3 regions of the Sodalis sp. RH19 genome follow, and region 1 is predicted to be linked to each of the others. Evidence: riboswitches for the same ligand, from Rfam matches in the RefSeq annotation. Region 1 holds a riboswitch; each other region holds the start of a gene.

Region 1 (9,707 bases):
GCTGCGTCCCTTCCGGTGCCTCCAGCCAGGCGATGCCCAGTTGTCCGGTGGAATGTTGGGCGCGCGCCGCAATCCACGAGGCCGAGCGCTGGTCAAAATCAGGCCGCGCCGTCTTGCCGTCGCAGGTGGTTATCACGCCGTCGCGCCATATCCCCTGCATCAGCTTTACCTGTCCGGCACGTAGCGTGCTGCTGACATCCAGCAATCGCCTGGCTTCAAACTGATACAACGCCAGTTCGTCATCACTGAGTTTTTCACGCAGCCCATCGCGCTGACGCTGCATATAGCTGGGATTACCCTGATCGTCAAAGCGGATTTGCACGGTTTGCGGATGTGCGCCGTTTTGCGTCCAGTTAATCTGGCGCACGTCGTCATGGAGGAATTGATAGCGGGTAATGATGGTATTTTCGCCCTGATAGGGGCTGTAGACGCTGACGATATTGACCGTTTGCTGTGCCGCGTCGTCTTTACGCCATAAACGCATGGCGCCCCGATCGGCGACATAACCGCTGGCGGTGAACGCAGGCGGCGCCTTGGAATGCGAACCGCATGCCGTGAGGAGACAGGCCAGCAGCCCGAGCCAACCGCACCGGCGCAAAAACAAAAGGGGCACGGTTGCCCCTATGCTTAATCTTTTCACCAACACACGGTGGTTACTTAACAGCGTCTTTCAGAGCCTTGCCAGAAACAAATGCCGGAACATTGGCCGCGGCGATTTTGATTTCTTTACCGGTCTGAGGATTACGGCCAGTGCGTTCGTTGCGATGATTAATTTTGAAAGTACCGAAACCAACCAATTGTACTGCATCACCCTCTTTAAGAGACTCGGTAATTGCTGCCAAAGTGGATTCCAGAGCCGACTTCGCCTGCGCCTTCGAAAGATCGGCCTTATCAGCAATTACATCAATCAGTTGAGTCTTGTTCATATGTTATCCTTACAGTGTGTTTATCGCTTGCTAAGCATCGAGTACGACGGATAAGCCGGAATACGGCACTCTCCTGCAAACACGCACCGATAGCCACTTTTTTTATGCCCCCCCAAATGTAGACCAGACGGGGTGCAGATGTGAAGTATTAAGACATGGCAAAACAGGTCTTAAATCACGTTTTATTGCCTTATTGCTGTAAAATTATTCCAATATTGCTAATTCCGGCTTCGCGCAGGTCTGCGCGCAGCCCTTTGATCAATTCTACGTCGCGGTTTTCACAATCAGCTAACAGGCGAAAAATTTCCCACTGAATGTCCCATTCCTCTTCAATCGAGGGCAGGGCATTCAGCTCCTCTTCGGTCATTTCCCGCTCCGCATGGGTCATTTCCAGCATGGCCACGGTGCGGATAGAGGTTTCGCTGACGGTGACGGCATGCTCCAGCGTTTCACCGCTCAGCCGCGAGTGCAATAATTCACTCAGGGCCACACAGGCATCAATCGCCGGATAAACGCCGTAAAAATCGTAATCATCCGCTGCGGGAATGCATTCTTCCAGCTTTTCCAATTGTAAATCAAAATTGACCTTAGCATCTTTAACAACCTGTGTCTCCCAAACCAGGTCGAGAATACGCCGGTAGACGGCAGGGTCGCCAAAGCCGGTCTGTACGCAGAACAGTTGATAATTGGGGTACATCCGTTCACACAGCGACGCCATAAAAATGACGTGCTGCCAGGCTTCCTGCTTTTCCAGACGTAAATGTATCGGGTTACGTAACATCGCGCTATTCCATTACTCTTAATCTGCGTCGCAGTGTACCTGAAATTAGCCGGTTACCCTATTCCAGGTCGAAAAAGTCCGGTTCGCCGCGCCCCTGCTCCCACTGTTTAAACGCGGTGCGATTAGAGGCCACCGCATCCGCCCAGCGGGTAGGCTCCGGCAAGCGGTAGCCGCGCATGCATTGTTGTACCCAATACAGGGCAGTGTCCATGCCGACGCGATGGCCGGTGGAGATGAATAAAGGATTGCAGCGGATCTTGCTGCGCCATACCCAGGCAAGCTGTTCGCCTTTATCCATCAGCGGCGCCCTGGCGCCCGCCTCATCGCTCAAGGGCTCAAACCGGCCGCACAGCCGGCGCTTAGCCACGCCGATAGTCGGCTGGTCGACCAACAGGCCAAAATGGCTGGCGACGCCCAGACGGCGCGGGTGGGAAATACCATGGCCATCGACGAACAGCAAATCCGGCCGCTGATTCAGCTGTTCCCAGGCGGCCAGCAGGGCGGGATACTCGCGAAACGACAAAAAACCCGGAATATAAGGCATGGTGGTCGTTACACGGGCAATGCGGTATTCGATAAGCTCCAGCGACGGAAAACGCAGCAGCGCGATAGCCGCGCGGGTAACGTCGCCCCCCTGTTCGAACCCCACATCGGCGCCGGCGATTATCGCGGGCGTGGAAAAAGCGAAATCGTCATGGCGTATGACCCTACTGGCGGTGGCGACCTGCTCGGCGCGCAATGCTGTTATATCCATGTTTTTTCCACCTTTTTCACCAGTCTTTACAGATGATAGGGGCGCGACAGGCGATGCACCGCCTCAACAAAAATGCCCGCATGTGCCGGCGGCACGTCCTGATGGATACCGTGCCCCAGATTGCAGACATGCCCCTCACCCCGGCCGAAACCGGCCAGAATGGACTCCACTTCCTGTTCAATACGCGCCGGCGGCGCGTACAACACCGAAGGATCCATATTGCCCTGCAGCGCGACCTTATCGCCCACGCGACGGCGCGCCGCCTGAATATCGGTGCTCCAGTCCAGGCCCAGCGCATCGCAACCGGTTTGCGCCATGGCTTCAAGCCATTGGCCTCCGCCTTTGGTAAACAGCGTTACCGGCACCCGGCGGCCTTCATGCTCCCGCTGCAGGCCGTCGATGATTTTTTGCATGTAATCAAGGGAAAACTCAAGATAGCCGCTGCCGGTCAGCACGCCGCCCCAGGTATCAAAGATCATCACCGACTGCGCCCCGGCGCGAATCTGGGCGTTCAGGTACAGCGTTACGCTCGCCGCCAGCTTATCGAGCAATAAATGCAGCGTCTGCGGCTCGGCGTACATCATTTGTTTGATTTTAGTGAAGACTTTGCTGGTGCCGCCTTCAACCATATAGGTGGCCAGGGTCCAGGGACTGCCGGAGAAGCCAATCAGCGGCACTTCTCCGCGCAGGTTGCGCCGGATGGTGCGTACGGCGTCCATCACATACCCCAGCTCCACCTCCGGATCCGGTATCGGCAACTGCTCCACGTCGGCTTTACAGGTAATCGGACGGGCAAAGCACGGCCCCTCCCCCTGTTCAAAATACAATTCCAGTCCCATGGCGTCGGGAACCGTCAGGATATCCGAAAACAGGATCGCGGCATCAAGCGGAAAACGACGCAACGGCTGCAAGGTCACTTCACAGGCCAGTTCGGCATTCCTGCACAGTGACATAAAATCACCGGCCTCGGCGCGGGTGGCTTTATATTCCGGCAGATAACGCCCGGCCTGGCGCATCATCCATACGGGCGTGACGTCAACAGGCTGGCGCAGCAGGGCGCGCAGATAGCGGTCGTTCTTCAGTTCATGCATACAGGATTCCCTTGCAGTTATGAATGGAGTGTAGCATGCGGGCCGTCATTTTCCCGATCGGCGCGGCAGAGCGCGACCGTGTCCTCAATTAAGCGCCTGGCCACGGTGCCGGGCGGCGGCAGCAGGGGCAGCGCGTCATAACGGTACCAGCCGGCATCAAGGATTTCATTATGATCGGGGGTGATTTCGCCGCCGGCGTACTCCGCCATAAACGCCATCATCAGCGAATGCGGGAAAGGCCAGGGCTGCGAGGTGACATAACGGACGTTTTTCACCTTAATCCGCGTCTCCTCCATGACCTCGCGGGCCACGGTCTGCTCCAGGGTTTCCCCCACCTCGGCAAAACCGGCCAGCACCGTGTAAATGCCGCCGCGATGGCGGGTATGCTGGGCCAGCAGGATATCGTCGCCGCGGCGGATCGCCACGATAATACAGGGCGCGATTTGCGGATAATACCGTTCATGGCAATGATCGCACAGGCAGGCCCATTCCCGGTTACTGACGCGCATCTCATGGCCGCAGTAGCCGCAATAGCGATGGGAACGATAAAACTCCGCCAGTTGCACGCCCCGGCCCGCCAGTTGGAACAAGCCTGGGTCGCTATCGATGATCTGGCGCACCGAGCCCATATCCCGGGGCATGGCGTGGCGTACCAGCCAGGCGGGCGACCCCTCCCATTCGCCGATAAGCGTCGCTGTCAATCCTTGAAGTGACCAGGCCGATGCCGTTCCAAATGGCAGTTCCCCCTTGGGTAACCACAATTTGCTGTCCTGGCTGACGATCCACCAGCCATTTTCGCTACCGTTGAGTTCTTGTTCCATTTTAGTTGCACTACCTCTTATTCACTGGCAAGCTAGAAATTAGCTTTAATTGATGAGTAACGCAGCGTTACTTTATTACATCGGAGTCAATCATGCTAAACCAGCTGGACATTCTGGCTCAACGCGTTGGCGGCAGTAACGAACTGATCGATCAGTGGATACTGGCCCGCAGGAAGTTGCTCATTGCGTATTACCATCTCATCGGTCTTAAGCCCAATAAAGAAAAGCATACTCCCCTGGACGAAAACGCGCTGGACGACTTTTGCCATAAACTGGTGGACTACCTTTCCGCCGGCCATTTCCATATCTACGATCGTATCGTTCAGGACGCGGACGATACCAGCAGCAGCAAAAGAATCATCAGTACCCAGTTGTATCCGGCGTTGCAGGAAAATACCAAACAAATCATGGCATTTTATGATAGCCAATTGGAAACGGCCATCGATCATGATAACTGTATGGAGTTCCAACAGGCGCTTTCCGGCGTGGGCGAGGCCCTGGCCACGCGTTTTGCCCTGGAGGACAAACTGATCCAGCAGGCGCTGGAATATAAAGCGGACTACCTGGCCTCGGTGCCGGCCGCCAATAATCCGGACGTATCGCGTCTGGCGTAATTTTGCGGTAAGCAGTAAGTCGTAACCGGTCCTTCACGGGCCGCTATATCTTGTCGGAGTGCCTAGCGCGTACATTACGCCAGGCTGAGACCGTTAATTCGGGATCCGCGGAACCTGATCGGGTTAATACCTGCGAAGGGAACAAGAGTAAAGCAACGCTTTGATTTATAGTCTATTTTGCTAAATTCAAAGCCCGGCCTCATTACTCCCGTAGCGCTCCTGACAAGCAATTTTCCCGTTTATTGTGAGGAATTGCTATGTCGTTATCCAAAACCACCCCTTCCCGCCGTGAGCAGCGCGCCCAGGCGCAGGAATTCATCCATCGTCTGAAAGGCGAAGCCTTCCCCAACTCCCGGCGTATTTATCTCCAGGGCAACAGCGCCGACATCCGGGTGCCGATGCGGGAGATCGCGCTTAGCCCCACGCTTATCGGCGGCAACGGCAAAACGCCGCGCTACGAAGAAAACGAGCCGGTGCCGGTATACGACACCGCCGGACCCTATGGCGATCCGGCGACAGAGATAGACGTGCGCGCCGGCCTTCACCGCCTGCGTTCGGGCTGGATTGAGCAGCGCGGGGACAGCGAGGCGTTGAACAGCCTAAGCTCGCGTTATACCGGCGAACGCCGGGCCGACGAGGGCCTGGATGAGGTTCGTTTCGCCCCCAGCCATACGCCGCGGCGCGCCAAATCCGGCCGGCGCGTCACGCAATTGCATTATGCCCGCGCCGGCGTCATTACGCCGGAAATGGAGTTTATCGCCCTGCGGGAAAATATGGGCCGCGAACGCATCCGCGGCGACGTATTGCTGCAACAGCATCCCGGCCAGAGCTTCGGCGCGCATTTGCCGCCGGATATTACCCCGGAGTTCGTGCGCCGGGAAGTGGCCGACGGTCGTGCCATTATCCCCGCCAATATCAACCATCCGGAGTCGGAGCCGATGATTATCGGCCGCAATTTCCTGGTCAAGGTCAACGCCAATATCGGCAACTCGGCCGTCAGTTCATCCATTGAGGAAGAGGTCGAGAAGCTGGTCTGGGCGACCCGTTGGGGAGCGGATACGGTGATGGACCTGTCCACCGGCCGCTATATCCATGAAACCCGCGAGTGGATCCTGCGCAACAGTCCGGTGCCCATCGGCACGGTGCCCATCTACCAGGCGCTGGAAAAAGTCAACGGCGTGGCGGAAAACCTGACCTGGGAATGCTTTCGCGACACCTTGCTCGAGCAGGCGGAACAGGGCGTGGACTATTTTACCATCCATGCCGGCGTGCTGTTGCGTTACGTGCCGATGACCGCCAAACGGTTGACCGGCATCGTGTCGCGCGGCGGATCCATTATGGCCAAATGGTGCCTGTCGCATCACCAGGAAAGCTTCCTGTACGAGCATTTTCGCGATATTTGCCAGATTTGCGCCGACTACGACGTCTCATTATCCCTCGGGGACGGCCTGCGTCCCGGCTCCATCCAGGATGCCAACGACGAAGCGCAGTTTGCCGAACTCTATACCCTGGGCGAATTGACCAAAGTTGCCTGGGAGTACGACGTGCAGGTGATGATCGAAGGCCCTGGCCATGTTCCCATGCAGATGATCCGGCGCAACATGACCGAACAGCTGGAGCATTGCCACGAAGCGCCGTTTTATACCCTGGGGCCGCTGACCACCGATATCGCGCCGGGTTACGACCATTTTACCTCCGGCATCGGCGCCGCGCTGATCGGCTGGTTCGGCTGTGCGATGTTGTGCTACGTCACGCCGAAAGAGCATCTGGGCCTGCCGAACAAAGAAGATGTTAAGCAGGGGCTTATTACCTATAAAATCGCCGCTCACGCCGCCGATCTGGCCAAAGGCCATCCCGGGGCGCAAATACGCGATAACGCCATGTCCAAGGCACGCTTTGAATTCCGTTGGGAGGACCAGTTTAATCTGGCCCTGGATCCGGCCACCGCCCGCGCCTATCACGATGAAACGCTGCCGCAGGAATCCGGCAAAGTAGCCCATTTTTGCTCCATGTGCGGTCCGAAATTCTGCTCGATGAAAATCTCCCAGGAGGTCAGGGATTATGCCGCCGCCCAGGCGATTGAGGTACGGGAAAGCGGCATGGCGGAGATGTCGTCGGCGTTTCGCGCCAGCGGCGGGGAAATCTATCTTGCGCCTGAGGATACGGGGGTGGCGAAATGATCGCGCCCGACGCGCCCTTTGCGGCGACCGAGCCCAGGCTCGGGCTCTATCCGGTAGTGGATTCGCTGGCATGGCTGGTCCGGCTGCTGGACGCCGGCGTCGCCACGCTGCAGTTGCGCATCAAGGACCAGCCGGAAGACCGGGTCGAACCGGATATCGAGGCCGCGATTTTGCTGGGACGGAAATACCGCGCCCGGATTTTCATCAACGATTATTGGCGGCTGGCGGTTAAACACGGCGCCTATGGCGTGCACCTGGGACAAGAGGATTTGGCTACGGCGGATTTGGCCGTCATCCAGCGCGCCGGATTGCGACTCGGTCTTTCCACCCACGACGATAGCGAACTGGCCCGCGCTTTGGCGCTACAGCCATCCTATATCGCGCTCGGCCATATCTTCCCTACCCAGACCAAAGCCATGCCGTCACAGCCGCAGGGCCTGGCGGAACTGAAACGCCTGGTGGCCGGCATGCCCGGCATCTCCACCGTGGCCATCGGCGGTATTGGTATCGATCGGGTGGACGACGTGCTGCGCTGCGGCGTCGGCAGCATCGCGGTGGTCAGCGCCATCACCAAGGCCGCCGACTGGCGGCAGGCGACCGCCACGTTATTGCGGAAAATCGAAGGCCGGGAGGTGCGCAATGCTTAGCGACCAGGCTTTTTTGCGCTACAGCCGCCAATTGCTGCTGGAGGAGATAGGCCCCGGAGGCCAGGAGCATCTGAGCGCAGCAACCGTGCTGATCGCCGGACTGGGCGGCCTGGGTTCGCCGGCGGCGCTCTATCTTGCCGCCGCCGGGGTCGGCACGCTGCTGCTGGCCGACGACGATAACCTGGACGTGAGCAATCTCCAGCGCCAAATCCTTTATCGCACCGGGGATATCGCCCGGCCCAAGGCGGCGGCGGCGCTACGGCAGCTGCAGGCGCTTAATCCCCTGGGCCATTATGTCGCGCTGAGCCGGCGCCTGGCCGGGGATGACCTCGATCAGGCGGTGGCGCTGGCCGATATGGTACTGGACTGCAGTGATAATATGCAGACCCGTCACGACATCAATGCCGCCTGTATCCGCCGGGGGAAAACCCTGGTCAGCGCCAGCGCGGTGGGGTTCAGCGGTCAGTTGCTGGTGCTGCGGCCGCCCTACCGGCACGGCTGTTATGCCTGCCTGTTTCCCGACGCCGTCGAGCCGCGGCGTAATTGCCGCACCGCGGGCGTGCTCGGGCCGTTGGTCGGCATCATGGGCGCCATGCAGGCCCTGGAGACGATCAAAATCCTGTGCGGCATGCCGTCTACGCTGGACGGCCAGCTGCGGCTGTTCGACGGCAAGTCGATGAACTGGCGCACCCTGCGCCTGTCCCGCGCGGCCGGCTGTCCGGTGTGCGCCGCGGCGGTTCAGCGGGAAGAGGCGCTATGAACATTACCCTTAACGATACCCCCGTCGCGCTTTCAGGCACGCCCTCGCTGCTGGACATGCTGGAGCTGCTCGGCCACCCGCCCGAGGGCAGCGCGCTGGCGGTCAATCAAACCATTATTCCCCGTAGCCGGTGGGCCCAACAGCCGGTAAACGAGGGCGACGATATCTTACTTTTCCAGGCCATTGCCGGAGGCTGACCATGTTAACCATTGCCGATACCACTTTTACGTCCCGGCTGTTTACCGGCACCGGTAAATTCGCCACCGCGGAATTAATGCGGCAAGCCATCGCCGCGTCCGGCAGCCAATTGGTCACCCTGGCGATGCGCCGGGTGGACCTGCGCGGCGGTAATGACGCCATCCTGCCCGCCCTGCGCCAGGCAGGGGTAAAGTTACTGCCCAATACCTCAGGCGCAAAAACCGCCGAGGAGGCGGTGTTCGCCGCCCGCCTGGCGCGCGAGGCGCTGGGCACCCGCTGGATAAAACTGGAAATCCATCCGGATATGAAATACCTGCTGCCCGATGCGGTCGAAACGTTGAAAGCGGCCGAACAGCTGGTGCGCGAAGGTTTTGTGGTCTTGCCCTACTGCGGCGCGGATCCGGTATTATGCCGCCGTCTGGAGGAGGCCGGCTGTGCGGCGGTGATGCCGCTAGGTTCGCCGATCGGCTCCAATCAGGGTTTGATCACCCGCGATTTCCTGCGCATTATCATTGAACAGTCGGGCGTGCCGGTGGTGGTGGACGCCGGTATCGGCGCCCCCAGCCAGGCCCTGGAAGCGCTGGAAATGGGCGCCGACGCGGTACTGGTCAATACCGCCATCGCCGTGGCCCGCAACCCGGTGGCCATGGCCGGCGCGTTCAGGCTGGCGCTGGAAGCCGGCGCCCTGGCGCGCGAGGCCGGGCTTGCCGCCACGCTAACCCAGGCCAGCGCCACCAGCCCGCTAACCGGATTTTTGCGCCATCCCCAGGAAGAGGGGGCGGCCTGATGACATCTTTTCTTGACCACTGGCGCCGGCTCGGCTGGGACGACGCCGGACTGCAAATCCACGCCAAGACCGCGCGCGACGTGGAGCGGGCGCTGAATGCCCCGCGCCTGGACCGGCAGGATTTCATGGCGCTGCTGTCACCGGCGGC
Region 2 (9,707 bases), 800 kb from region 1:
TCAACGCCAGCCCCGGATGCAGCCCAAGGCCGATGTTTTCCGCCACCGTCAGGTGAGCGAACAGGTTATGCTCCTGGAACAGCATGGAGACGGGGCGCCGGGCGGGCGGGGTGGCACTGTGATCCTGGCCGTTTAACCACAGGCTGCCGCTGTGCAGGGGCAGAAAACCGGCTATCAGGTTGAGCAGGGTGCTTTTGCCGGCACCGCTGGGGCCCAGGACGGCGACCTTTTCTCCCGCCGCCAGCCGCAGGTCAAAACGCATCGGCAAATGTTGGTAAAGATAGGTCGCTTTATCCAGTTTTATCATGCAGCCCCGTGAGTTTCTCGATTAGCGTAAATAATAAAAAGCACAGCGCCAATAGGAACAGCGCGGTAACGGCCCCGTCCTCGCTGCGATAAGCGCCGATTTGCTGGTAAAGATAGAGCGGCAGGGTCCGGAAATGTTCATTGCCGAACAACGCTACCACGCCAAAATCACCCAGCGACAGGATAGAGGCGAACGCCATGGCGCGGCCAATCGGCTGGCGCAGCGCGCGCCATTCCACCCAATGTAGCCGCGTCAGGCCGCGCATATCCAGGGACAGGCATAAACGATTATACCTTTCCGCCAGGTCCAGCATCGGCGTTTCCAGAATTTTCAGGGCGTAGGGAATGGCCATCAGCGCATTGGTCAGTATGACCAATGCATAGGGGGAGCGGGGCAATCCCAGGGTATGGGTGGCGATCAGGAAGAAACCGGTGGCCAGCACAATGCCCGGCATCGCCAGGATCAGCATGCCGCTAAGATCGAGCAGTTGCGCGGACCAGGGACGTTGACGCAGCCTCAGCTCGCGGCTGCTCCATAGCAGCATCAGCGTTAGCACCACGCACAGCAGGCCCGCGCCCAGGGCAATGCGCAGCGACGTCAGCAATGCCGACCACAGCGCCGGCTGCGACAGGACCCGCGCCATGCCCGTATTGACACCGCCGGCCACCACGGCCAGCAGGGGCGGCGCCAGCAGCACCAGCGCCAGGACAATAACCAGCGCGTCGGTCAAACGGCGCGCCAGATTATCGCCGGGATTGCGCCACTGGGAAAAATGCGTCGCGCCGACGGGAAACGCGCGGGTCAGCCGTTGGCTGGACAAGACCAGCCCCAGGCAACAGATCATTTGCACCAGGGCCAGCAGCGCCGCGCGGCCGGGATCGTAGTCATAGCTTAAGGCCTGGTAAATCGCCAGCTCAATGGTGGTCGCCCGCGGTCCGCCGCCCAGCGACAGCACCGTGGCAAAACTGGCGAAACACAGCATAAATATCAGCGCCGCCGCAGGCAGCAGTTGACGGCGCAGATAAGGCCACTCAAGAATGCGGAAGAAATGCCAGCCCGCCATGTCCAGCTGCGCGGCCAGCTGGCGCTGCTCCACCGGAATGCCTTCCAGCGCCTGCAACAACAGGCGGGTGGCCAACGGCAGGTTAAAAAATACATGGGCCAGCAGGATCCCCCGCAGGCCGTAGGGTGAAAAACCGTAGGGAATATGCAGCCAGAGGCATAGCTGCGCCAGCCAGCCGTGGCGACCATACACGCTCAGGATGCCGAACACGGCCACCAGCACCGGCAGCACCAGCGTCATGGCGCAAAAGCGCAGCAACAGCAGGCGTCCCGGAAACCGCCGGCGGTAAAGCGCCCGCGCCAAAAAAACGGCGGGCAGCACCGATAGCAGCGCCGACAGCAGCGCCTGCCAAAAGGTAAAACGCAGGACATGCCACAGATAGCTGTCCGACAGCACGTCGCGCCATTGGAGCGTCGGCGCGTTCAGCCACAAGGCGCCGACCGCCGTCAGGGCCACGGCCGTAAGCATCAGCGCGGCCAGCAGTCCCGGCCATAACCAGCGCGGTATCATCGGCCAGGCATCATTGGCTGACGGAACGCAACCAATCCTGGGTCCACGCGCCGCGTTTGGCCGCCACGTCATCCGCGCTGAAATTCAACGTCTTGGCCGGCAATACGTCAAAGCCGGCCGGCAGCGCGGTTTTGATCACCGGATACATCCAGTTGCCGGTGGGAATGGTCTGCTGGAAAGCCGGGGAAACGACAAAACGCATAAACTGCTGCGCCAGCTGCGGATTTTTACTGGCGGCTAATTGTCCGGCCACCTCGACCTGGAGATAGTGGCCTTCGCTGAAGGTCGCCGCCGCATAGTTATCCTTCTTTTCCTCGTTGATATGATAGGCCGGCGACGTGGTATAGCTGAGCACCATGTCCGCTTCTCCTTTCAGGAATAAGCCATAGGCTTCGCTCCAGCCCTTGGGCACGGTAACGGTTTTTTTCGCCAGCCGTTGCCAGGCCTGGGGCGCTTTATCGCCATATACCTGCTGCACCCAGAGCAATAAGCCCAGTCCCGGGGTACTGGTGCGCGAATCTTCGTAAATGATTTTCAGCGCCTGCGGCCCGTCTATCAGTTCATGCAGGCTTTTGGGCGGATTTTTCAGCTTGTTCTTGTCATAGACAAACGCAAAATACCCGTAATCAAAAGGCAGGAAGGTGGGATCATGCCACGCCTGCGGCAAGGTCAGATGAGCGGTGTCGACGTTATGCGCCGTAAAGAGATGCGTATCCTGCGCGGGCTTAAGCAGGTTGTTATCCAGGCCCAGCACCACATCCGCGTCGCTGTTCTTGCCTTCGATGCGCAGACGGTTGAGCAGGGCGACGCCATCTTCCTGCACGACATATTTCAGCTCGCAGCCACAGTCTTTTTCAAAGGCGGTTTTTATCGCCGGCCCCGGGCCCCATTCGGAGGCAAAGGAATCATAGGTATAAACCGTCAGGACGGGTTTTGCCAACGCCGGGGCGGCGGCGAGCAATAGCAGGCAGGGTAACCATTTTTTCAACACTTTGCGCTCCTGGAAAAAAAAGGCGGCAAAGGCGTTTGAGGCGGCAGCGGGACGCACTCTCAAATCCCTTCGCCGGTATTAGCCGGATCAGGTTCGACGGGTATACTCTCAGCTTGCGCGCCGGCTAACGCTATGCCGGACGCTTCGCACCCCGTTGAGAACAAATGCAAGTGTAATGGTTTTATCCCTGGCTTAACAGCCTGTCTTACGTGTCTTATGTGTCTTGCGGGTCCGGCGGGGCGAACCAGGCGGATTTGAAATCAAACCATCCCAGCGTATTCATCCTGACCCCGCGCATGCTGCGCTGGCCCTGTAGAATCAGCCAATGATGGAACAGCGGGTGCAGGCGATGGCCGGTGATAAGCGATTGGCACCATTGCGCCATGGACAGGCCCTTGCCGCGCCATTTCTCCAGCGCGTCGCTAAGGTCGGCCGGCAGGCAATGATGCATCAGCGGCATCTCGTAAAAGCTGGCGAACAGGGAATAATCCAGCGGCAGGTAAAAATTAGCGCTGCCGAGCCATAAATCGCTCTCGGCCTCACCGTTATGCCAGGCGGCATAATCCACGGTATTGATCACCAGCGCGATGTCCTGCCGGGCCAGCACCGCACCGAGCGCGCGGCAAAGATCATCGAATTCCGAATGGGCGCGATAAACCGTCAGGGTGATGCTGCGCAGCTCCGCGGGCCTTGGCCGCGGTTGCGCGACCCGGCTATGGCGCCAGCGCGGCAGGATACCGTAGGCCGGCGACCAGTAATGCTGGTAGACCGATCCCGCCTCGGTCAGCATGGCGATGGGATCGATATTTTCACTCAGCCAGCGGCGGGTATCATCGTTTTGCATCAGCGGCGAACGGGCATCAAACAGCAGGAAATAGCAGCCTTCCTCCAGCCGGGTTTCCAATTGACCCGGGGTGCTGTTATCCGCCTGGAGCTGGACGCCGGAATAGCTCAGCTCGGCGGTGAGTTCCGGCAAGATCCAGATATTCACTTCATCAATCAGTGCGCGATAGCCGAAATAATCATCAAAGGCGCGAATCTTCAATAAGCTTTCCCGGTTGTCGATCACCGCATAGGGTCCGGTGCCGACGGGACGGCGGACGAAGTCCGGCATCGTCTCCCATTCCTGCGGCAAAATCATGGCCGGCACGCTGCCCAATAGCCAGGGCAGCCAGTCGTCCGCGGCGGTCAGGGCGACATCAACGGTATTGGGGATGGCGGACGAGACGGCTTTTATATGGCAAAACAGCGGATTTCCCCGCAGGCGCAGCAGCGAGCTGCACACATCCTGCGGCGTCAGTTCCCGCCCATGATGAAAATGGATCGCCGGACGCAGGTAAAAGCGCCATAACAACGGCGAAATTTGCTGCCAATGATGGGCGAGGTCCGCTTCCAGTTCCCCATTTTCCTCATTTATTTTGGTCAGGCCGCTGAAAATCTGCCGCACGATGTGGTTCTCAGAACGCCGCAAAGGACTGCCGGGCAGCAGGTTCAGCAGCGGGCGATAATACAGTACCCGCAATATGTGCTTGCCCTGGCGGAAGCTGCGGCCCAGATGGGAAAGCAGCATCTGGCGTACCCTGTCCTTATCGCCCACCAGTTGGACCAACTGCTCGATGCGATCCTGCTCCAGCAGATCCTCCGCCCGCTGCTGTTGCAACGCCAGGCCGGTATAGTGAAAGGTCAGCTGCGAGCGCTTGCCGCGCCCGGCTGTCGCCTGCCACTGCAGCCAGCCCATTTCCTGCATGGTTTTCAGCAGCGTACGCACATGCCGGCGCGTACAGCTCAGCGCCTGCGCCAGTTCGTTCAGGGTGGTTTCCTGTGTCTTGCCCTGGCAGCTTTGCCACAGGCGGATAAATTGTTGCTGCAGGCGTGGCGAGGACATAAAAGAGGAACACTCCTTAAAAAGTCATCTGTTTTTCTTCCGGTATCTTAAGCCGATACTGGTCGTGTCGAAAGGGCAGAATAGGGATTGTAACGATGAAAATAGCCAATTTGCGCCGGTTTTATCAGCATTATTTTATCGCCATCTGCGGGCGCGGCGTGATCCGTCCCGACAGGGGCCGCAGCGGACAGCGCATGGCGCTGTTGTTACAGGTAACCCAATGGCATACGGATTCACTGTCCGAGCAGGAATACCGGGAGTGGATGTGATGTCTCGTGGCGGGGGGTGATATAAAAGTCCTGCGGTATTTTCGCTTGCCGTAAGTTTGGTTTTATATGTTGAGCCGGGCGCTGGCAAGCGACAAGGGATGGCAGTCGCGCCATCCCCTTGACCCCGCGCTCCCGGCAGATCGCGCGCCGCAAGCGGTACCTTCCTGCGCCGGATCCACCTTTTCGCACCGGCCCGTATGCGCTCCCGGCGCGAACGGGCCTCTCGCCGCGTCCAGCGGCTCGTGCCGGTGGAACCGGCTCCGTCAGCGCGCTCAATGCCGGCCAAAGGGCCGCTCCCCTTATCACCGGCGTTCACATTCCAGGCATTTAAGTTACCGGCGTACAAATTCCCGGCGTTCAAATAAAGACTTTTTAATTACAGACGTTGGTTTTGACGTTGTACCGGGATATTGTGACGCCAGGGACCGCGCAGCGGCGCACGATCTGCCGGAAGCCCGGGAGTCAAGAGGGATGGGCTAGCATCCCTCTTGTCGCTTGCCTGCACCAGGCAACAGGGAACGCCGCTGCTAGCGGCAAGAGAAACCTGCTCCCAGCGTACCCACGCCGTCGCCAGCAATCGACACTTAGTGCAAAAACGCCGGCTGGCTCGCCTCATAATCCGCAATCGCGCCTTCATGCTGCAACGTCAGTCCGATACTGTCCAGCCCGTTGATCATGCAATGCTTGCGGAACGCATCGATCTCGAACGGATAGCTCTTCTCGCCGGCAATGACCCGCTGGTGTTCCAAATCCACCGTGAAGGTGATGCCTTCATTGGCCGCGACCAGGAGGAACAGTTCATCCACCTGCTGCGGCGACAACGTAATGGGCAGCAGTTGGCTGTTAAAGCTGTTGCCGTAAAAAATATCGGCAAAGCTTGGCGCGATGATCGCCTGAAAGCCGTAATCGGCCAACGCCCAAGGCGCATGTTCACGCGACGAGCCGCAGCCGAAGTTTTCCCGCGCCAGTAAAATGCTGGCGCCGCGATAGCGCGGTTTATTCAGTACAAAGTCGGGATTGGGCACCTTGCCGGCGTCGTCGAGAAAACGCCAGTCATTAAACAGATGCTGGCCGAAACCGGTGCGGGTGACCTTTTGTAAAAACTGTTTCGGAATAATGGCGTCGGTATCCACGTTAGCGGCATCCAACGGCGCCACCAGCCCGGTATGTTGGGTAAATTTTGCCATAAAACTGTCTCCTTAATTCAATTCGCGAATGTCGGCAAAATGACCGGTAACCGCCGCCGCCGCCGCCATGGCCGGACTGACCAGATGAGTTCTGCCGCCGCGACCCTGGCGCCCTTCGAAATTACGATTGCTGGTGGATGCGCAACGCTCGCCTGGGTTAAGACGATCGTTATTCATGGCCAGGCACATGGAGCAGCCGGGTAAACGCCATTCAAAGCCGGCGTCCAAAAAGATTTTGTCCAGGCCTTCGGCTTCCGCCTGGGCCTTGACCGGTCCGGAACCCGGCACCACGATGGCCTGTACGCCGGTGGCGACGCGGCGCCCCTTGGCTACGGCGGCGGCCGCGCGTAAATCCTCGATGCGCGAGTTGGTGCAGGAACCGATAAACACTTTATCGATAGCCACGTCGGTCAGGCGGATGCCGGGCTGCAAATCCATATAAGCCAGCGCCTTGGCGGCGGAGTTGCGTTCCGCCGGATCGCTGAACGAGTCGGGCGACGGGATTATCTGGTTAATGGCAATCACCTGACCCGGATTGGTACCCCAGGTGACCTGCGGAGCGATATCGTCGGCGCGCAGGGTGACCACGCTATCGAAGACCGCGTCGTCGTCGGACTTCAGGGTATTCCAGTAGGCGATCGCCTGCAGCCAGTTATCGCTTTTCGGCGCGAACTGGCGGCCTTGCAGATAGGCGTAAGTCGTGTCGTCCGGCGCCACCAGACCGGCCTTGGCGCCCATTTCTATCGCCATATTGCACAGCGTCATGCGGCCTTCCATGCTCAGGGAGGTGATCGCCTCGCCGCAGAATTCCACCACATGGCCGGTACCGCCGGCGGAGCCGGTTTTACCGATGACCGCCAGCACGATATCCTTGGCGGTAATGCCGGGGGCGGCGCGGCCGGTAACCTCAATCTTCATGGTCTTGGCCCGGCCCTGTTTCAGGGTCTGGGTGGCCAGCACGTGCTCCACTTCCGAGGTGCCGATGCCGAAGGCCAGCGCGCCGAAGGCGCCGTGGGTGGCGGTATGGGAATCGCCGCAGACGATGGTCATGCCCGGCAGCGTCATGCCCTGCTCGGGACCGATCACATGTACGATGCCCTGGTAGGGATGGTTCAGGTCATACAGCTGGACGCCGAATTCCGCGCAGTTTTTTATCAGTTCCTGCATCTGGATACGGGCCATCTCGCCGCTGGCGTTAATGTCCCTGGTTTGGGTGGAGACATTATGGTCCATGGTGGCAAAGGTTTTTGACGGCTGGCGCACGGGACGGCCCATGGCGCGCAGGCCGTCGAACGCCTGCGGCGACGTCACCTCATGCACCAGGTGACGATCGATATATAATAAAGGCGTTTCTTCCGGCGCTTCGTAGACGACGTGCGCATCATATAATTTTTGATATAACGACTTGCCCATACTCTTCATGCCCCCTGGGTAATATAACCGGCGATAATACTGCCCATCTCATCGGTGCCGACCGCGGCGCCGCTGCCGGCCAGATCGGCGGTACGGTGTCCGGCTTCCAGCGCCTGGTTGACCGCCCGCTCAACGGCGGCGGCGGCTTCATCCAGGCCCAGGCTGTAGCGCAGCAACAGCGCGGTGGACAGGATTTGCGCCACCGGGTTGGCCAGGTTTTTGCCGGCGATATCCGGCGCCGAACCGCCCGCGGGCTCGTAGAGACCGAAACCTTGTTCATTGAGGCTGGCGGAGGGCAGCATGCCCATCGAGCCGGTGATCATCGCGCATTCATCGGACAGGATGTCGCCGAACAGATTGGAGCACAGCAGCACGTCAAACTGGGACGGGTCCTTGATCAACTGCATGGTGGCGTTATCAATATATAAATGCGCCAACGCCACGTCCGGATAATCCTGGGCGATTTCAGTGACGATTTCGCGCCACATAATCGAGCTTTGCAGCACGTTGGCTTTATCGATCGAGGTCACTTTGCCGCGGCGCTTGCGGGCGGATTCAAAGGCGATGCGGGCGATGCGCTCGATTTCAAAGCGGTGATAGACCTCGGTATCGAACGCGCGCTCATGCATGCCGCTGCCTTCCCTGCCTTTCGGCTGGCCGAAATAGATGCCGCCGGTCAGCTCGCGTACGCACAGGATATCAAACCCGCGGGCGGCGATATCGGCGCGCAGCGGACAGAAATCCTCCAGACCCGGATACAGCCGCGCCGGACGCAGGTTGCTGAACAGTTTGAAGTGTTTACGCAGCGGCAACAGCGCGCCGCGCTCGGGCTGCTGGGCCGGCGGCAAGTGTTCCCATTTCGGGCCGCCCACCGAGCCGAACAGAATGGCGTCGGCCTGCTCGCAACCGTTGACCGTGGCGGCGGGCAGCGGGCTGCCGTGGCGATCGATGGCGGCGCCGCCGACGTCGTATTCGCTGGTGGTGATGCGTACGTCGAAACGCTGGCGCACGGCGGTTAAAATTTTGTAGGCCTGCGCCATGACTTCAGGGCCAATGCCGTCGCCCGGCAATACCGCTATATGATATGTCTTGCTCATGTTCACACCGTTTCCTGGTAATCCCGTTTATTGTTTTGCCCTTGCAGACGCTGCAGTTCGATTTCGACCTGCCGCGCGCGCCAGATATTGTTCATCACGTGTATCATTGCCTTGGCCGAGGATTCGATGATATCGGTGGTCAGGCCGACCCCGTGGAAGCGGCGTCCGTGATAATCCACCACGATATCCACCTGGCCCAGCGCGTCGCGGCCGTGGCCTTTTGCGGTCAGCTGATATTTCTGCAGCGTGATGGGATAGTCGGTGATCCGGTTCAGCGCCTGGTAGACCGCGTCCACCGGACCATTGCCGGTTGCCGCTTCGGATTTGGTTTCCTCGCCGCACACCAGCTTGACCGACGCCGTGGCCATATCGTTGGAGCCGGACTGGACGCTGAAATAGTCCAGGCGGAAATGTTCGGGTTCTTCCTGTTGCTTGCTGATAAACGCCAGCGCCTCCAGGTCGTAATCGAATACCTGGCCTTTTTTGTCCGCCAGCTTGACGAAGGCGGCATACAGTTCGTCCAGATTATAATCCTGTTCCTGGTAGCCCATTTCCTGCATGCGATGCTTCACCGCCGCCCGGCCGGAACGCGAGGTCAGGTTTAACTGCACTTCCTTCAGACCGATGGTTTCCGGCGTCATGATTTCGTAGTTCTGGCGGTTCTTCAGCACGCCGTCCTGATGGATGCCGGAGGAGTGGGCAAAGGCGTTGGACCCCACCACCGCCTTGTTGGCCGGGATGGGCATATTGCACAGCTGGCTGACAATCTGGCTGGTACGGTAGATTTCCTGATGATTGATATTGGTGTGCACGCCCAGGATATCGGCGCGCACTTTAATCGCCATGATCACTTCTTCCAGCGCGGTGTTGCCGGCGCGCTCGCCGATGCCGTTCAGGGTGCCTTCGACCTGCCGGGCGCCGGCCTGCACCGCGGCGATGGAATTGCCGGTCGCCATGCCCAGATCGTCGTGGCAATGCACCGAGA
Region 3 (9,707 bases), 1.8 Mb from region 1:
GGCACCCTGGTCGGCTGGGTGATGTCGACGCCGGTCGAGCGCCTGACACGCGATGCGGATATCAATTTCGACGCCCAGCAGCGGCGCACCAGCTGGCTGATTGTCGCGCTGGCGGGACTGCTGGCGGCGGCGGTTACCTGGCTGACCGCGCGCGGCCTGCTGGCGCCGGTCAAACGGCTGGTGAGCGGGACCCATCAGCTGGCCGCCGGCAACTTTTCAACCCGGGTGGAGACCGGCACCCAGGATGAGCTGGGGCGGCTGGCCAATGACTTTAACCAACTGGCCATGTCGCTGGAAAAAAACGACGCCATGCGCCGCGCGTTCATGGCCGATATTTCCCACGAGCTGCGCACGCCGCTGTCGATACTGCGCGGCGAGCTGGAAGCGCTGCAGGACGGGGTGCGCCAGCCCACCGGCGAATCCCTCGCGTCCCTGCAGGCGGAGGTCGCCATCCTGACCAAGCTCGTGGATGATTTACATCAGCTTTCCCTCTCCGACTCAGGCGCGCTGGCCTATCGCAAGGACCGGGTGGACGCCATCCATATCCTGGCTATCGCCGCGGCCTCGTTTCGGGAACGTTTTGTGCTCAAAGGGCTGGACCTGACCCTGGCGCTGCCCGACAAGGCATGGATATTCGGCGATGCGGATCGCCTGACGCAGCTGTTCCTCAACCTGCTGGAAAACAGTTTGCGTTATACCGACGCCCCGGGCAGCGTGGCCGTCGAGGGATGGATACGGGAAGACAGCCTGACGCTGCGCTGGCGGGACAGCACGCCCGGGGTCGAGGATGACCAGCTTACGCAGATTTTTGAACGTTTCTACCGTACCGAGGGCTCACGCAATCGCGCCAGCGGCGGCTCGGGGCTCGGGCTGCCTATTTGCCAGAATATCGTCGAGGCGCACGGGGGACGCATATCGGCCGCGCATTCGGCTTCTGGCGGCCTGCAAATCACGGTACAATTACCCCTCGATCAACGGGCACCCAGGACTCTATGAGCGAACTCGACAGCGCGCCGCTAACCATCCTTATCGTCGAGGATGAGCCCAAGCTTGGGCAATTACTGGTGGATTACCTCCAGGCGGCGGATTATCGCACCCATTGGCTGACGCGGGGCGACGAAGTGGCCGACTATCTGCTGAAGACGCCGGCCGCGCTGGTGCTGCTGGATTTGATGCTGCCGGGCCGCGACGGCTTGTCGGTGTGCCGCGATATCCGGCGCTTTTCCGATGTGCCGATTATCATGATGACCGCCAAGACCGATGAGATCGACCGCCTGCTGGGCCTTGAAATCGGCGCGGATGATTATATCTGCAAACCTTACAGCCCGCGGGAAGTGGTGGCCCGGGTCAAGGCCATCATGCGCCGCTGCTATCGTCCGCAGGCCTGCGCGCCGCAGCCCAGTCCGTTAAAAATCGACGAGAACAGGTTCAAGGCCAGCTACCGCGATCTGGCGCTGGATTTAACCCCGGCGGAATTCCGCCTGCTGAAAATACTGGCCGGCGCGCCCGGCCAGGTCTTCTCGCGCGAAGCCCTGCTCAACCAGCTGTATGACGATTACCGCGTGGTGACCGACCGCACCATAGACAGCCATATCAAGAACTTACGCCGCAAGCTGGAAGCCCTGGCCGACGATGTGGTGTTTATCCGCGCCGTCTACGGCATGGGCTATCGCTGGGAAGCCGAGCCCGGAGATTTAATTTAACCGATTCAGCCACGGTGACAGCCGCGATCGTCTCCTATACTTCATTTAGCGCGAAGGCGCCGTGCAACGTTGAGGAGGAGCCGACATGGCAACCGTACATTATGAGCTGGAAAAAGTGAAGAACGGGCATTTCATATTCAAATTAAAGGGTAATAACGACGAAATCATTTTATCCAGCGCCACCTTTTGCAGCAAGGCGTCAGCGGAAAATGCCATTCGTTTCGCCCGTTACAATGCCCCCGACGAGAATAACTACGAGCTGAAAAGCAGCCGGGACCGGCATGCGTATTTTATTCTGCGGGGCGGCAATTATCAAATCCTCGGCCAAAGCGGTCCTTACAATTCCGAAACCGCCGCCCGACGAGGCATCAAAGCCGCGATGGAATGCGCCGCCACGAAAGAGATCATGGATTTGACGGCCTGATCCGTTCCGCCGGGGGCGCATCCGGTGTCCCCGTTGCGATGAATTAACCCTGCCTGTTAGCGGTTTTTGCTGATCTTTTCCCCGCCAGGGGCTAAAATCCCGTGCTGCACTGCCCCCGCAGGGGCAGCCTGACTTGACATCAGACGAGATTTATCATGTTTACTCCGGAATTACTCTCACCCGCCGGTTCGTTAAAAAATATGCGTTACGCTTTTGCCTACGGCGCCGACGCGGTCTATGCCGGCCAGCCGCGCTATAGCCTGCGGGTACGCAATAACGAATTCAACCACGAAAACCTGTCCGCGGGCATTCAGGAAGCCCATAGCCTGGGTAAGAAATTCTATGTGGTGGTGAATATCGCCCCGCACAACGCCAAGCTGAAAACCTTTATCCGCGATCTCACGCCGGTGGTCGAGATGGGTCCCGACGCGCTGATCATGTCCGATCCCGGCCTGATTATGCTGGTGCGCCAGGCGTTTCCGGCCATGCCCATCCATCTGTCGGTCCAGGCCAACGCGGTAAACTGGGCAACGGTAAAATTCTGGCAGCAGGCCGGACTGACCCGGGTGATCCTTTCCCGGGAACTGTCGCTGGAGGAGATTGCGGAAATCCGGGCGCAGGTACCGGAAATCGAGCTGGAAGTGTTTGTCCACGGCGCCCTGTGCATGGCCTATTCCGGCCGCTGCCTGCTGTCGGGATACCTCAATAAGCGCGACCCCAACCAGGGCGCCTGCACCAATGCCTGTCGCTGGGAATATAACGTGCAGGAGGGCAAGGAAGACGAGGTAGGCAATATCGTTCATCAGCATGAGCCGATCGCCGTTACCCAAGTTGAGCCGACGCTCGGCATCGGCGCGCCGACCGGCAAGGTGTTCATGCTGGAAGAGGCCCAGCGCCCCGGCGAATATATGAGCGCGTTCGAGGATGAACACGGCACCTATATCATGAATTCAAAGGATCTGCGCGCCGTCGCGCACGTGGAACGCCTGACGGCGATGGGCGTGCATTCCCTGAAAATAGAAGGCCGCACCAAATCTTTTTATTATTGCGCGCGCACCGCCCAGGTCTATCGCCGGGCGATTGACGACGCCGTAGCCGGCAAGCCGTTTGACGTCTCCCTGCTCAAAACGCTTGAGGGCCTGGCGCACCGGGGTTATACCGAAGGCTTCCTGCGCCGCCATGTCCATGAGGATCAGCAGAATTACGATTACGGTTATTCTGTTTCAGACCGCCAGCAGTTCGTCGGCGAATTTACCGGCGCCCGGCGCGACGGGCTGGCCGAAGTGGACGTGAAAAACAAATTCTCCCGCGGCGACAGCGTGGAACTGATGACCCCACAAGGCAATATCAGCTTTACCCTGGAACGCATCGTCACCGGCAAAGGCGCCGACGCCGACGTGGCGCCGGGCAACGGCCATAGGGTCTACCTGCCGATCCCGGAGGCTATCGACGTGCGCTTCGCCATATTGTTGCGAAACCTGCCGGGCACCACCACGCGTAATCCGCACGGCAGCGTCGCGGCGGCGGACACCACCGCGGGCTGATCGTTCAGAGAAATTCAGCATTGGTCATCCGGAAATTAGAATTGGGTCACAATACGTACCGGGGGCAAAGCGTATAATGCGCTTGCTGAATCAAAATGCAAAACAATGACCCAGCCTCACCAGGAACCACCTCTTTCGCCAGCTCATCCTCCCTTGAGCTGGCTTTTTATTTGGCGAAAAGCCCCTTCATGACGCATTATCATTTCTGTATGAAAACCCCTACTTCAAGGAAAGGCATTGATGCAATCAGCCATGGCAACCACTCCCGCCTCACTGCTTATCGTGAACGGCAAAAGCGCGGGTAACGAAGAGCTCAGACTGGCGGTGGAGCAGCAACGCGAAGCCGGTTTTCCGCTGCACGTGCGCGTTACCTGGGAGCATGGAGACGCGCAGCGCTACGTCGAGGAAGCCGTTCGCCTGCGGGTGGACACGGTCATCGCCGGCGGCGGCGATGGCACCATTAACGAAATCGCCAGCGCCCTGGCGCTGCTGCCGGCGGCGCGCCGCCCTTGCCTGGGTATCCTGCCGCTGGGCACCGCCAACGATTTTGCCCTCAGCTGCGCCATTCCCCAGGAGCTGGATAAAGCGCTGATGCTGGCCATTAACGGCAAGGCGGTGGATATCGACATCGCCCAGGTTAATCACGATCGTTATTTCATCAATATGGCCACCGGCGGCTTCGGCACCCGCATCACCGCCGAGACGCCGGCCAAGCTGAAATCCGCCCTGGGCGGCGCATCCTATTTTATCCATGGCCTGCTGCGCATGGATACCCTGAAAGCCGACAGCTGCGCAATCCGCGGCCCGGGCTTTAACTGGGCGGGCGAGGCGCTGGTTATCGGTATCGGCAACGGCCGCCAGGCCGGCGGCGGGCAGGCGCTTTGCCCGGACGCGCTGATCAACGACGGCCTGCTGCAGCTGCGCGTTTTCGCCTCGGAGGCGCTGCTGCCGATCCTCCTCAACAGCCTGACCAGCGATGAGCAAAACCCCCATGTCATCGCCGCTTCTCTGCCCTGGCTTGAAATCGAGGCGCCGCATGAGGTCACCTTCAACCTCGACGGTGAGCCGCTGAAGGGAAAAAAATTCCTGATTACCATCTTGCCGGCGGCGCTGGCATGCCGTCTGCCGCCCCTTTGTCCGCTGCTGGCCTAGGGGAACCGGCCATGTCGCCGCCAGTGATTTGATCTTACGCACATTTTCGACAGTCCGGGACGACACGCGCAAGAATTTGTATAACAACTTAGGGTAATCTATAGGCTATGTAGCTGTTTCAGGAAGTTATCATGCAAGCATTTTCACCCGCCCTGCCCGCGCCGCAAACGCTTTACTACAGCGCCGGGGAAGCCCATCCCCTGGAGACGCTGACGGAAAAAAGCCTGTGCGGCATGGTCGAGGATATGAAAGTCACCCAGAGTGACAAAGAACATTATATTACCGGCTGGATGGGGTCCCACAGCGTGGTGGTTATCCATAACTACCGCGAAAAGCGCGGCACCTCCAACGGTTTTGTGTTGACCAAAGAGAACCAGTACCGGCTCAGCGTGCAATCCATTGAGTTCCGCATCCCGAAATTAATCCTTTGGCTGTCGCTGCGCCGCAATCCGCGCACCATGACGCTGATTACCTACAATACGCTGGGCGATATGGTCAGCCCGCTGATGCAGTTTCGCAATATGACCGATAAGCCGGTCAAGCGCATGCTGGAGCAGGACTGGCAGGCGCTTAACGACTATATCGGCATGGCCTGCTGGCAGTTGGAAAACGGCAATCCGCTGTGGCATCAGCTGCTGCAGACGTTAACGCCCGACCAGCTATCAGGCTTGATCAACGCGCCGGTGTTCAGCGAAAAACGACTGCAAAAAGACGGCGAGTACGAAGGTTTCTGGGCCGGGAATGTCTTTATCGGCCGCTGTCTCGGCCCTTATCCGGCGCTGCAATTATTATGGCGCGATGAAGACAACCAGATGCAGCCGGGGTATATCTATACGGCGGTACCGGAATACCGGGGCGGCACTCCCCTGCCGTCATTGCGCATCCGCCCGCACCGCGGCGAGAACAGTTATTTGCTCAACGCCTTCGACGCCCGGCATCTGCACGACGCCCGCTCGCTGCTTAACTTTGCCCAGGGCATTCTCACCGGAATGTCACCACCACTGGTGGAAATGATGGACCGGCCCGATCCCCTGCCCGACCTGTAGATCATCCGCATGCAGCAGCGCCTGCTGCAGCCAGGCTTTGGCCGCCGCGAGCGTTTGCGCCCAGTCGTCATGCAGCGGACGCAGGGCCGCCAGCGCGGCGGAGAGCGTGCAACCGGTGCCATGGGTATGCCGGGTGTTCACCCTGACGGCGTCGAAACGCCGTTCGTCCGTGGCGGTGATAAGCCAGTCGGGACTGGAGTCGCCATGCAGGTGGCCGCCCTTCATCACCACCGCCTGGCAGCCGTAGGCCAGGAGTTCCCGGCCCTGCCGGCGCATTTCCTCCTCGCTGGCGGCGGCGCGGCAGCCCAGCAGCGCCGCCGCTTCCGGCAAATTAGGGGTGATGATGGACGCCAGCGGCAATAAGACATCCCGCACGGCGCTCACGGCATCCGGCGACAGCAGGAAATCGCCGCTTTTCGCCACCATCACGGTATCGAGCACCACATAGGGTATGGGATATTGCCGCAGTTTTGCCGCCACCGTCCGCACGATGTCCGCCTGCCCGAGCATGCCGATTTTAGCGCTGTCGATACGCAGGTCACCGAGCACGGAATCCAGCTGGGCGGCGACGAATTCAGCGCTGATAGGATAGATGGACTGCACGCCGCGGGTATTTTGCGCCACCAGCGCGGTGATGACCGTGGCGCCATAGGCGCCAAGCGCCGAGAAGGTTTTTAAATCAGCCTGGATACCGGCGCCGCCGCTGGGATCGGTGCCGGCGATACTGAGCAGGTTATGGCAGCGCTTCATTGTATATCCTCCTCCTGCAGGCCGTACAGCCGGTCGAGGAAGCCGACGGCAAAGCTGCCCGGACCCGCCGCGTCCCGGGCGGTTAACCGCCCGGCCCGCGCCATGATCCTGCAGGCGGCGGCCAGATGCTGCAACCGATCGCCCGGCAGGGCGCAAAACGCCGCCGCCACGGCCGATAAGGCGCAGCCGGTACCGGTGACGCGCGTCATCATGGCGTCGCCGTCGGTTACGGACCAGACCCGATCGCCGTCGGTGATAAAATCCACCCGGCCGGTAACCGCGACCAGGGTGCCATAGTCCGCGGCCAGCTGGCGGGCAAAAGGCAGGGCGTAGCGGGAGTCGTCGGCGCTGTCCACGCCGCGGCCCAGGGCCGGCTGCCCGGCCAGCGCCAGGATTTCCGAGGCATTGGCGCGAATGGCGGCGGGTTTTAACGTCAATATGCCCCGGGCAAATTCAGTACGGAAGGTTAATGCGCCCACGGCCACCGGATCCAGCACCCATGGCGTGCCGGCCTGATTGGCCGACGTAATGGCGGCCATCATCGCCTCGGCCCGCGGCGCGGTCAGCGTGCCGATATTCACCAGCAGCGCATCGGCCATGGCGGCGAACTGAACCGCCTCACGGGGTTCGATCACCATGGCCGGGGCGGCGCCGACGGCCAGGAGCGCATTGGCGGTAAACGCCTGTACCACGTCATTGGTCATACAATGGACTAATGGCTTGCGCTGGCGCAGCAGGGTAAGGGAAGACGCGGCGGCTAAGCCGGGCAGTTCGGCAGGTTCGGTAATCATAGCGCTCCCAGCCGGCGCTGAGGAAGACGGACCCGGCGGGACAACAGGCCGTGACTTCCCTACGCTGGCATTATCCAGATCAGGTCATACGGGTAAAATCTCAGTCCGGCGCACAGCGGCGGACACCCCGAGTCAAGTGGCATGATTATCCGGCGGGCGGGAGAAAAGATCAATGGTGAGTTTGCCGGCGGAGCCTGGTCCCTCCGCCGGCGTCGATCTCATAAACACAATTATCAGCAGACTTAATAATAAGGCTATGAGCAGGGCCGCTGGGGACTGACCAACATCCGGCCGTAACAAACGTCCCCGCAGAATTGCGCACCCGTGGCACCGGTGGGCGTCAACCACCACTGCGCACTGTCCCCGGCCCCCTCCAGGCGGGCAAATCCCGCCTCGGCCAGCGCGCTTAACCGCCCGGCCAGCCAGGGATCGTCTTTTATCGGCGGGGAAAAGCGCCAACGGGGCTCAGCATGACAAAACATTGGCTTATTATTCATGAGATCGATTAAAATTATTTTATGGAGATGCTCAGAGGAATATGCCGTTAATGAAAACAAAGCTAATAAATTAAAAAGACAGAATCTAATCATGCCTACCTTCAACAGCCAGAAGAATCACCGGGCAATGATAGCATCAAATTTCTCGCGGCAACGCCTGCATCTTAAACACTATATAAATGATTGCAAATATATTGGCAACGCTGTCCATTTTAAGCCGACAGCATAATAAAACTCCCACAGATGGACAGGGTTGTGATCACGTTGCGCGAAATGATAAATGGATAGTTAACCAAATAATTTAAGTTCCGTGGCCCGGCTGATGGCATGTTTTGCATTCGTAACGCCTAGCTTATCAATAATATTTCTGATATGAAATTTTACCGTTCCCTCGCGTATTGCCAGGATGGTCGCGACCTCGCCATAGGTTTTTCCGACACTGGCCCAGAATAATACTTCTTTTTCCCGGGGAGACAGCGCCTGGACGTGTGATCTCTCGCCATGGGACGTGGCGTTGGGCAACGTATTTTGCATAAAGTTCAATACCTTATCATGAGTGCTAATCAGCAGCATCTGCAGTCTTTCTTTGTTTTGCTCAATAAAATGATAAAAGTCCTCCTTTCCCTGGCGGTTGCTGATGCTTAATGTAGCCAGGTTGTTATCGCAATCATGCAACGTAAAAGTGTAGCCGCTGTCAAGCCGGTAATATTTTGACAGCCTGAAAAAGCTATGCTCTTGTATTATCGACGGATTATCAGGCCAAAAAAAAGGGGTGAATTTCCGGCAGGCGATGAGCATCACCGGGTCGATTTTTTGATAACCGTAACTGCGGTATTGATTCAGCCAGCCGCTGGGGTAGTCGGATATTATATAGGCTGGGAAGTTATCGCTTTTATTCATCATAAAGTAGGCAAAACAGAACGCGTTGGCGTTCTTGAATATCTGCTGAAGATAAAGTTTGATTTCTATTTTCATCGTTTGGATAAAGAAATCTTGATTATTCTCTAAGGGTTTTTCCATAAAATATGCCTGCCATATTAACTAACACTCATCATTTATTATCCATAAGGGGTAATAAAGAGCAGTTTCAACATGTAATACCGGTGGGATTTTGGATAATATAAGAGGCAGGCTATGGATGCAACCTCTAACAGTTTTATCAATCATTGCGGCGCTAATGACTGCCGCCCAGGGCTTGCGCTACCCTCATACCGGTGTTTAAGACGGTTTATCCTCAGCGGCATCCCGCGTTTATATTAATCTAGTTTAAGCTTCAGCTAGATGCGACCGGATAATAATCGCGATCGCCTGCCGGCGGACCGCACCGCGCCGGCACCGCATCCTATACCGCCTGGAAATAATAAGCACAATATTATTTATTCCATCTATAAGTTAAACTTGATACTGAGAAGGTAACAAATCAATAAGTTAACTAAGGTTTCAGATGAAAAAAGAGGATGTGGTTGTCAGGGATTACCGGGAAGCGGATCGTCCTTTTCTGCGTACTCTCTATCTGTCGGCACGCAAGGCCGGCTGGACCTGGCTTGATAACCGGCAGTGGCGGCTGGAGGATTTTGACGGCGCCACGTTCGATGAAAAGATCATCGTCGCCGAAATACAGGGCCATATTGCCGGTTTTGCCTCGCTTTGGCTGCCGGACAGCTTTTTGCATAATTTGTTTGTCGATCCTGCCTGGCAGCGCCGCGGGGTAGCCACCGCGCTGCTGACGGCGTGCTATCCGCTCTGCCGCGGCACCATGGCGCTTAAATGCCTGCAGGAGAATGTGGGCGCGCAGCAATT

The links. A riboswitch is a leader RNA that binds a small molecule or an ion and turns the genes downstream of it on or off. The one in region 1 is predicted to bind thiamine pyrophosphate.
Region 2: it holds a riboswitch for thiamine pyrophosphate, as region 1 does, so the genes downstream of both, thiB (thiamine ABC transporter substrate binding subunit) here and thiC (phosphomethylpyrimidine synthase ThiC) in region 1, are expected to answer to the same signal.
Region 3: it holds a riboswitch for thiamine pyrophosphate, as region 1 does, so the genes downstream of both, thiM (hydroxyethylthiazole kinase) here and thiC (phosphomethylpyrimidine synthase ThiC) in region 1, are expected to answer to the same signal.

What each region holds. Positions count from the first base shown of each region.
Region 1 covers NZ_CP178734.1:4,322,783-4,332,489, forward strand. The annotation lists gene ACL2XF_RS19450 (DUF1481 domain-containing protein) at 1-613, opposite strand, end outside; gene hupA (nucleoid-associated protein HU-alpha) at 654-926, opposite strand; gene ACL2XF_RS19460 (YjaG family protein) at 1,117-1,707, opposite strand; gene nfi (deoxyribonuclease V) at 1,766-2,461, opposite strand; gene hemE (uroporphyrinogen decarboxylase) at 2,488-3,552, opposite strand; gene nudC (NAD(+) diphosphatase) at 3,570-4,373, opposite strand; gene rsd (sigma D regulator) at 4,466-4,987, shown strand; TPP riboswitch at 5,032-5,145, shown strand; gene thiC (phosphomethylpyrimidine synthase ThiC) at 5,245-7,167, shown strand; gene thiE (thiamine phosphate synthase) at 7,164-7,814, shown strand; gene ACL2XF_RS19495 (HesA/MoeB/ThiF family protein) at 7,807-8,574, shown strand; gene thiS (sulfur carrier protein ThiS) at 8,571-8,771, shown strand; gene ACL2XF_RS19505 (thiazole synthase) at 8,774-9,559, shown strand; gene thiH (2-iminoacetate synthase ThiH) at 9,559-9,707, shown strand, end outside.
Region 2 covers NZ_CP178734.1:3,525,860-3,535,566, reverse strand. The annotation lists gene thiQ (thiamine ABC transporter ATP-binding protein ThiQ) at 1-307, opposite strand, end outside; gene thiP (thiamine/thiamine pyrophosphate ABC transporter permease ThiP) at 291-1,880, opposite strand; gene thiB (thiamine ABC transporter substrate binding subunit) at 1,891-2,871, opposite strand; TPP riboswitch at 2,918-3,035, opposite strand; gene sgrR (HTH-type transcriptional regulator SgrR) at 3,086-4,756, opposite strand; gene sgrT (glucose uptake inhibitor SgrT) at 4,852-5,025, shown strand; gene leuD (3-isopropylmalate dehydratase small subunit) at 5,610-6,212, opposite strand; gene leuC (3-isopropylmalate dehydratase large subunit) at 6,225-7,625, opposite strand; gene leuB (3-isopropylmalate dehydrogenase) at 7,631-8,722, opposite strand; gene leuA (2-isopropylmalate synthase) at 8,725-9,707, opposite strand, start outside.
Region 3 covers NZ_CP178734.1:351,577-361,283, reverse strand. The annotation lists gene baeS (two-component system sensor histidine kinase BaeS) at 1-996, shown strand, start outside; gene baeR (two-component system response regulator BaeR) at 993-1,703, shown strand; gene ACL2XF_RS01685 (YegP family protein) at 1,789-2,127, shown strand; gene yegQ (tRNA 5-hydroxyuridine modification protein YegQ) at 2,283-3,671, shown strand; gene yegS (lipid kinase YegS) at 3,924-4,823, shown strand; gene ACL2XF_RS01670 (hypothetical protein) at 4,955-5,869, shown strand; gene thiD (bifunctional hydroxymethylpyrimidine kinase/phosphomethylpyrimidine kinase) at 5,816-6,619, opposite strand; gene thiM (hydroxyethylthiazole kinase) at 6,616-7,410, opposite strand; TPP riboswitch at 7,450-7,550, opposite strand; gene ACL2XF_RS01655 (helix-turn-helix transcriptional regulator) at 8,196-8,927, opposite strand; gene ACL2XF_RS01650 (N-acetyltransferase family protein) at 9,352-9,707, shown strand, end outside.